One region of the Mycolicibacterium rutilum genome, then DNA from elsewhere that is predicted to be linked to it. Evidence: riboswitches for the same ligand, from Rfam matches in the RefSeq annotation. Region 1 holds a riboswitch; the other holds the start of a gene.
The links. A riboswitch is a leader RNA that binds a small molecule or an ion and turns the genes downstream of it on or off. The one in region 1 is predicted to bind guanidine.
Positions count from the first base shown of each region.

Region 1 (4,411 bases):
GATCCGAAAGTCGTCCCAGCGCGTCGCCGCGCTGGTGGCAGCCCTGTTCGTGGTGGCCGGGCCCGCGGTGGCAAGCGCGCAGCCGCCCGCGGCGCCGGAGGCCACCGCCTGCCCGTACCGCGAGGTGACGCCGCCCGCCGTCGACGCCTCCGAGGAACCCAAGCCCGGGGAGGCGCCGCCGGCGCCGCTGCCGGTGCCCGCCAAGCCGATGGGCGGCGACGCGCTCAGCGGGTGCGGCGTGATCACCGCGCCCGGCACACCGCCGGTGCCTGGCGACGTGTCGGCCGAGGCGTGGGTGGTCGCCGACCTGGACAGCGGTGACGTCATCGCGGCGAAGGACCCGCACGGTAGGCACCGCCCGGCCAGCATCGTCAAGGTGCTGGTGGCGATGCAGGCGATCAAGGAGTTGCCGATCCACAAGGTCGTTCCCGGGACCGCCGAGGACTCCGCCCAGGAGGGCACGAAGGTCGGGGTCGGCGAGAACGGTCACTACTCGATCAACGACCTGCTACACGGGCTGCTGATGTACTCGGGCAACGACGCCGCGTTCGCGCTGGCTCGTCAGCTCGGCGGCTGGGACGCCACGCTGACCAAGCTCAACGATCTGGCCCGCAAGCTCGGCGGCCTCGACACCCGGGTCGCGACGCCCTCGGGTCTGGACGGGCCGGGCATGAGCACGTCGGCCTACGACATGGCGCTGTTCTACCGCTACGCCTGGCAGAACCCGATCTTCACCGATATCGTGGCCACCAGGTCGTTCGACTTCCCGGGCCGCGGGGACGTCGGCTACCCGATCGAGAACGACAACAAGCTGCTGCTGAACTATCCGGGCGCGATGGGCGGCAAGACCGGTTACACCGACGACGCCGGCCAGACGTTCGTCGGCGCCGCCGAACGCGACGGCCGCCGGCTGGTGGCGGTGCTGCTCAAGGGCACCCGTCAGCCGATCGCGCCGTGGGAGCAGGCGGCGCATCTGCTCGACTACGGGTTCGCGACGCCGCCCGGCACCAAGGTAGGCACGCTGATCGAGCCCGATCCGGGGCTGCTCGGCCAGAAGCCGACCGCCGACGGTGCGAACCCGGCGGTCAACGCCGCGCCGCTGCTGCCGGAGGTCGACGCGATGCCGGTGCGGGTGGGAGTCGCGGTCGTGGGCAGCGTGATCGTGTTCTTGCTCATCATGGGCGCCCGCTCGCTGAACCGGCGCTCAGCGTAAGTCCTCGGCCCACCGGCGCAGCAGCTGTTCGGCGCCCGCGCACAGCGCGTCGATCACGTCGGCCGCCGACCGGGGTTCGCGGAGCATGCCGACGCCCTGCCCGGCATTGACGGGTGCGACGCGGTAGTCGCCCGCCTCGACCGCGTCGGCGAGGGCCGCGCGCGCGTCCGCGCCGATCGCGTCCTCGCGGCCGTCGTAGCGGTCGACGAATTCGTTGCGCAACACCCGCTCGGGAAGCGTTGCGGGCCACGGGTATTGCAGCGCGACGTCGAACGCGCGGGTGGTCGTGGTCGCGTCACCGGGCGCGGCCAGCAGCTCGTACCGCGCCGCCGCCGACGTCAACGCCTCCGGGCATGCGGTGAACGCGGTGCCCAGCCACGCGCCCGCTGCTCCGGCGGCCAGCACCGCGGCCAGCCCGCGCGCCGACGCGATACCGCCCGCCGCCAACACCGGCACGTCCACGGAGTCGAGCACCTCGGCCAGCAGCGGCAGGGTCGCCATCCGGGGCCGGCCGTGGCCGCCGCCCTCGGCACCGCGCGCCACCACCACGTCCGCACCGGCGTCGGCCGCCCGCCGCGCTTCGGCCACGTCGGCGATCTGCGCGGCCACCGCCACTCCGGCGTCGTGCGCCCGGCGGACCCAGGACCAGTCGTCGCCGAAGCTGACCGACAGCAGCGCGGGCCCGGCCGACAGCGCGAGATCGAGCAGGTCGGGATGGTTCACCGCCACCCAGTGCACGAGACCGATGCCGAACGGCCGCTCGAGCCCGGCCACGTGCGGGAGCTCGGCGGCCAGCGCTGCGGCGGTGGCCGAGCTGCCCATGCCGATCATGCCGAGGCCGCCCGCGCGTGACACCGCCGCAGCCAGCCGCCCGCCGGCCGCACCACCCATGGGGGCGTTGACGATCGGCGCGGACAGCCCCATCTGCGACGACCACGACGTGTTCAACGGCACAGGGCGCGACGTTACGCCTTTGTTAACGTGGATGGTGATCGCCTGTGGTTCCGGCGATCCGGACGAGGCGCACCGTACCCGGCCAGCGACAAGACGGTTGCGATGGAGGCGTCTGATGGCTTGGCTGATTCTGATCATCTCGGGGGCGTTCGAGGCGGTCTGGGCGGTCGCGTTGAGCAAGTCCGAAGGCTTCACCCGCCCGGTCCCGATCGTGGTCTTCGTGGTGGCGGCGGTGATCTCGATGGCCGGGTTGGGCATCGCGCTGCGCGACCTGCCCGTCGGCACCGGCTACGCGGTGTGGGTAGGCATCGGTGCGGCGCTGACGGTGCTCTACTCGCTGGCGACCGGCGCGGAGACCGTGTCGCTGATCAAGGTCGTGCTGATGCTCGGCATCGTCGGCTGCGTCGTCGGCCTGCAAGTGAGCAGCTAGCGACGGCGCAGTCGTGAAAGACCCAGTGCGCCAACGGCACCGACGGTCGCGGCGGTCAACGCACCGGCCACGCCCAGACCTTCGCGGACCTCGACGCGCGGGGTGATCGTGGCCGCGTTCGGCGGCAGCACCGGCGCAGCTTCCATGTTCTCGATCGTCGTCGCGGCCCACGCGGTGGCGAACAGGATGAGGCGCGCGGTGATGTAGGCGAACACCATCAGGCCCAGCACCGGGCCGAACGTCGCCCCCGCGGGGCCGGTCACCACCGACCGCAGGTAGATCGACGCGACCTGTTTGAACACCTCGAACGCGACCGCCGCGAGCAGCCCGGCGCGGATCGCCGACCGGAAGCTGATCGACTCGCGGGGCAGGCGCGCAATGATCCAGGTGAACAGCACCCACGACACCGCGACCGACATCGCCAGCGAGATCATCCGCAGCACGATGCTCACACCCGGAACTTCGCCCAGCCCAACCCATTCGACGACGCTTCGGGCCAGCCCGGAACTGCTCAGCACGGTCAGCGCGATGGTCGCCGCGATCGCGAGGAGCAGGCCGACGATCGCGGTGAGGTCCGAGAGCTTGGTGCGCACGAACCCCGCCGTCTCGCGCCGCTGCAGACCCCACATCTGGCTGAGCGCCTCGCGCAGGTTGGCCATCCAGCCCAGCCCGGCCCATCCGGCGGTGAGCAGCCCGATGACGCCGACGGAAGTGCGTGACTCGATCGCCGAGTCCATCAGCTCGACGAGCTGGGTGGCGAAGTCGCCGGACACCGCCGCCCGGATCCGCTCCTGCAGTTCGGCGAGCAGGTCGGGCTGGCTGGCCAGCACGAAGCCGGCGACCGCGAAGCCGACCATCAGCAGCGGGAACAGCGCGAAGATCGTGAAGTAGGTGATGCCCGCGGCGTAGAAGTCGCCCTTGCTGTCGTTGTAGCGGCCCTGGGCGCGCATGACGTGGTCGAACCAGCCGTACCGCGCGCGCAGCCGGTCCACGAAACCCGGTTTGTCCGGCTCGGCCGGAGGTGTCATGCCTAGCCTCCCGAGGGTCAGCCGCGCGGCGGCAGGAATCCCATCCGGTCATATACCCGCTTCAACGTGCCGGCAGACACGTCGCGGGCGCGTTCGGCGCCGACCGCCAGCACCGACTCCAGTTCGGCCGTGTCGGCGAGCAGTTCGTCGACACGGGTCTTGATGGGGGTGACGAACTCGACGACGGCGTCGGCGGTGTCGGACTTCAGGTCGCCGTATCCGCGTCCGGCGTAGCCCTCGACGAGCTTGTCGATCGGCGTGCCGGTCACCGCCGACTGGATGGTCAGCAGGTTGGACACCCCGGGTTTGGCGTCGGGGTCGTAGCGCACTTCGCGCTCGCTGTCGGTGACCGCCGAACGGATCTTCTTGGCCGACACCTTCGGATCGTCGAGCAGGCTGATCAGTCCGGCCTCGGTGGCCGCCGACTTGCTCATCTTCGCCGTCGGGTCCTGCAGGTCGTAGATCTTGGCGGTGACCTTCGGGATCATCGGCTCCGGGACGACGAACGTGTCCGGGAACCGGGAGTTCACCCGCTGGGCGACGTCGCGGGCCAACTCGAGGTGCTGGCGCTGGTCCTCGCCGACCGGCACCACGTCGGTGTCGTAGAGCAGCACGTCGGCGGCCATCAGCACCGGATAGGTGAACAACCCGACCGTGGTGGCCTCGCTGCCCTCCTTCTGCGACTTGTCCTTGAACTGGGTCATCCGCGAGGCCTGGCCGAAACCGGTGAAACAGCCCAGCACCCAAGCGAGTTCGGTGTGCTCGGGGACGTGGCTCTGGACGAAG
Region 1 covers NZ_LT629971.1:5,787,581-5,791,991, forward strand. The annotation lists gene BLW81_RS28120 (D-alanyl-D-alanine carboxypeptidase family protein) at 1-1,213, shown strand, start outside; gene BLW81_RS28125 (NAD(P)H-dependent flavin oxidoreductase) at 1,205-2,167, opposite strand; guanidine-III (ykkC-III) riboswitch at 2,203-2,271, shown strand; gene BLW81_RS28130 (DMT family transporter) at 2,283-2,597, shown strand; gene yhjD (inner membrane protein YhjD) at 2,594-3,625, opposite strand; gene trpS (tryptophan--tRNA ligase) at 3,643-4,411, opposite strand, start outside.

Region 2 (4,411 bases), 730 kb from region 1:
CTGATGCTGCACCACGTCAAGGGCCTGTTCGACGCCGAAGAGGAGTTCACCGCGCACTGGCTGGCCCGGGACCACTGAGCGGCGTGGGGCCCCGGCGGTAGGCGCACCGGAACTTAGACTCGGGCCATGAGCGGGCCCATCGGTCAGCTGACCCGGGGCACCACCGGATACAACCGGTTGCGCCGCAGCGATCGCTGGCTCGTGCATGCACCACGGGTCCGCTCCGCACTCGTCTCGGCCGCCGACCCGCTCGTCGTCGACCTCGGTTACGGCGCCCTACCGGTCACCACGCTGGAACTGGCCGCCCGGCTTCGCGTGGTGCGCAACGACATCCGGGTCGTCGGCCTGGAGATCGACCCGCACCGCGTGCAGTCCGCGCGCGCCGCCGCCCCCGCCGGCGTCGAATTCGGTTTGGGCGGTTTCGAATTGGCCGGCATGCGTCCGGTCCTGGTGCGGGCGTTCAACGTGCTGCGCCAGTATCCCGTCGAAGAGGTGGCCGGCGCGTGGTCGACGATGCAGCGGCAGCTGGCTCCCGGCGGGCTGATCGTCGACGGCACCTGCGACGAGGTCGGCAGGCGCTGCTGCTGGCTGCTGCTCGACGGCGACGGGCCCGTCAGCCTGACGCTGGCCTGCGACCCGTTCGCGATCGAGCGCCCCTCCGACCTCGCCGAGCGGTTACCGAAGGTGCTGATCCACCACAACGTCGACGGCCAACCGGTGCACGCACTGCTGGCCGCGGCCGACCGGGCGTGGGCCAGCGTCGCCGGTCACGGTGTGTTCGGCCCGCGGATCCGCTGGCGTGCGATGCTGGAGTTGTTGCGCGACAACGGTTTCCCTGTCGCTCCGGCGCGTCGCAGGATGCGCGACGGCGTTCTCACCGTGCCGTGGTCGGCTGTGGCTCCGGTGTGAGTGCGCGCTCTTCCACGGCGGTCTCGTCGAGCGCGTCGTCGAGATCCCGCGCCACCTGGATGTCGAGCCCGCGAAGCTGGGCGGGCCGCGTCAACAGCGACACCGTGACGTAGGTCGTGATGGCGGCGGCGAACGCGATGAACGTCGGCCACCCGTCGAAGCTCGCAGGCACGAAATCGTTGGCGATGTAGAGGATCGTGTTGTCGACGCCGTAGATCGTCGGGGTCAGCACGAACAACACCAGCCGCACCACCAGGCCCACCGAGATCGCCGCGAGCGCCGCCGCCGTGGTGCCGCGCCGCCACACCAGGCCGAGGATGAACGGCACCACCAGACACGCCAGCAGCAGGTCGAAGGCCAGGGTCAGCAGGATCCCGGTCTGCTTGACGTAGATCGCGAACGCGATCGAGAACACCGTCATCGGCACCATCGCGATGCGGGTGGCGCGCAGCAGCGGATCGCGCTGACCGGGCACGTGCACCCGGCGGATGCCGCCGAGGTTGCGCACGCAGACGTTGGAGATCGCCAGGATCGCGCCGTTGGCGGTGCTCATCGACGCGCCGACCAGACCGCACAGCACGATCACGGTCAGCACCGTCGGGGCGTACTCACCGAGCAGCACAAAAAGCACTGGGCCGTCCAGTTCTTCGGGCAGGAACGACTTGGCCGCCAGCACCACCAGGCCGAACGGCACACAGATCGCGACCGTGCCCGCGGCGGCCATGAAGCAGGCGCGCCGGGCGGTGGCAGGCGATTTCGCGGCGAACACGCGCTGCATGAAGTCGATGGCGACGATGTCGCCGATGCCCAACGCGATCAGCGTCGCCCAGTTGATCACCGCGCCCTGCGCCGGATCCGACAACTGGCCCATCGCGAACGGACCTGTCCCGTCGGCGATCTCGAACGTATGGGTGGAGGCCAGCCAGACGATCAGGCCGATCGCGCCGACCAGGATCAGCGACATCTGGATGATTGCGGTGTAGGCGTCGGCGATCAGCCCGCCGGTGCCGGTGTAGGCGACCGCGATCGCCGCGATCAGCACGACGCCCAGCCAGTACGGCATGCCGAGGAAGTAGTTGAACAGGAACCCGCCCGCCACCAGGTTGCCGGCCACCAGCATGCAGAACGCGACGGCCAGCAGCGCCGAGGCGCCGACCTCCACCGACCGGCCGAACCGCAGCCGGTAGTAGTCGGGGAACGAGGTCAGCCCCATCCGGTTCATCGGCCTGGCGAAGAACAGTCCGGTCAGCGTCAGGCACAGCGCCAGCCCCAGCGGCAGGCTCGCGCCCGCCCAGAAGCCGAATTCGTATGCCAGGTCGGTGTTTCCTAGGGTGGCGTTGGTGTCGACCGCCGACCCCATCAGGGCGCCGCCGACCAACCAGTACGGCAGCATGCGGCCACCGACGAGGAAGTTGGCGCTGTCGCCCTCGATCCGTTTGGACACGTAGAAGCCGACGAGCACGACAACCGCGATGCTGACGGCAACACCGAGAAGGATCATGTGGAGCTCCCTATGCGCGATGGAGTCTCCCGGGCTTTTCTCCCGCCGTGGAACGGACGCCGCAGTCCGCCTGCGCCTCTCGGACCAGACCCGCGTCGCAACGCGGCGGAACCCTAGGCGCGCCTCACAGCCTGAGCGTGAGTCGTCGACCAGACAAACCCCGCGGCGTTACGGCCGACCGCGCGCAGTGTTAACGAATTGTTTCGATTCGAGTAGCGCAGCGACCGATTCGGACAAACAATGACCGCAGGAGCCGGTAACGGCTTCCCGGACGAGGTGCGTCGTACCCGGTCAGCGACAAGACGGCGCGTAAGGAGCACCCGTGACCGACGAGAAACCCGACTATCAACTGCCCAACGCCGAGGGCGCCTGGGCCCAGCAGGCCGAGGCGCGGCTGTCCGACCGTCGCGAACGCGAGGAGATCGAACGCAGCCTGACCTACGGGCTCGAGGCCGCACCGACCATCAACGACCGCCGCATCTCGACGTTCGTGCGTGGCGAGCTCCCCCATTTCGCCGGGGAGCGCGGCACTTTCCTCAAGTGTCCGTTCGTCGAGGACGTCAACCAGGTCGACGACGCCGAGGTGGCGATCTTCGGCGTGCCGCTCGATGCCGGCGCGACCTACCGGCCGGGAACCCGGTTCGGGCCGCAGGGAATTCGGCGCTCCACCAACCTGTTCGGCACCTACAACTACGAGTCGGGCGTGGATCTGCGCGAGCAGCTCAACATGGTCGACATCGGTGACGTGTTCACCATCCCCGGCAACCTGGAGAAGTCGTTCGATCAGATCAGCCAGGCGATGGCGCACGTCGCGAGCAAGGGCGTCATGCCGATCGTGCTCGGCGGTGACCATTCGATCGGCTTCCCCACCATCCGCGGGCTGGCCCCGTACATGGACGGCAACGTCGGGATCATCCACTTCGACCGGCACGTCGACACCCAGGAGACCGACCTCGACGAGCGGATGCACACCACCCCGTGGTTCCACGCGACCAACATCAAGAACGCTCCCGCCACCAACCTCGTGCAGATCGGCATCGGCGGCTGGCAGGCGCCGCGCGCCGGGGTGAAGGTCGGTCGGGAGCGCAAGTCGACGGTGATCACGGTCGGCGACGTGGAGCGCGTCGGGGTGGAGAAGATCGCCGAGATGGCGCTGGAGATCGCGTGGAAGGACGCCAAGGCGGTGTACCTGTCCTTCGACATCGACGTGATCGACGCCGGCTTCGTGCCCGGCACCGGCTGGCCCGAGCCGGGCGGTCTGCTGCCCCGCGAGGCGCTCAACCTGGTCAAGATGATCTCCGAGCCGGGCCTGGCGGGTATCGAGGTCGTCGAGTGCTCGCCGCCCTACGACTGGGCCGAGCAGACCGCGCTGATGAGTTCGCGGGTGATCCTCGACAGCCTCGCCGCCCAGGTGCGCTCGGGCAAGCTCGGCAAGAAGGCGGCGGCGCTGCCCCGGCCCGCGTGGGGGCCGTAAACCGTCACCGGGTCGTAGGCTGGGCGGCATGCGGATTGCCATGGCGCAGATCCTGAGCGGAACCGATCCGAGGGCCAACCTCGGGCTGGTCGAGAACTACACCCGCCGCGCCGCCGACGCCGGCGCCCGGATGGTGCTGTTCCCGGAGGCCACGATGTGCCGGTTCGGGGTGCCGCTCGCCCCGGTGGCCGAGCCGGTCGACGGGCCGTGGGCCGACGGGGTGCGCGCGATCGCCGAGCGCGCGGGCGTGGTCGTCGTCGCGGGGATGTTCACGCCGTCGGACGACGGCCGCGTCCTCAACACCCTGATCGCGACCGGCGACGGCGTCGACGCGCACTACGACAAGATCCACCTCTACGACGCGTTCGGGTTCCAGGAGTCCAAGACCGTCGCGCCGGGCCGCGAACCGGTGCTGATCGACGTCGACGGGGTCCGCGTCGGGTTGACGTTGTGCTACGACGTGCGCTTTCCCGAGCTGTACGTCGAGCTGGCCGAGCGCGGGGCCGAGCTGATCACCGTGCACGCCT
Region 2 covers NZ_LT629971.1:525,851-530,261, forward strand. The annotation lists gene BLW81_RS02580 (DUF2505 domain-containing protein) at 1-78, shown strand, start outside; gene BLW81_RS02585 (class I SAM-dependent methyltransferase) at 127-909, shown strand; gene BLW81_RS02590 (high affinity choline transporter 1) at 875-2,410, opposite strand; guanidine-I (ykkC/yxkD leader) riboswitch at 2,435-2,538, opposite strand; guanidine-III (ykkC-III) riboswitch at 2,657-2,722, shown strand; gene BLW81_RS02595 (agmatinase family protein) at 2,733-3,884, shown strand; gene BLW81_RS02600 (carbon-nitrogen hydrolase family protein) at 3,913-4,411, shown strand, end outside.
Region 2: another riboswitch for guanidine. It lies ahead of BLW81_RS02595 (agmatinase family protein); the one in region 1 lies ahead of BLW81_RS28130 (DMT family transporter).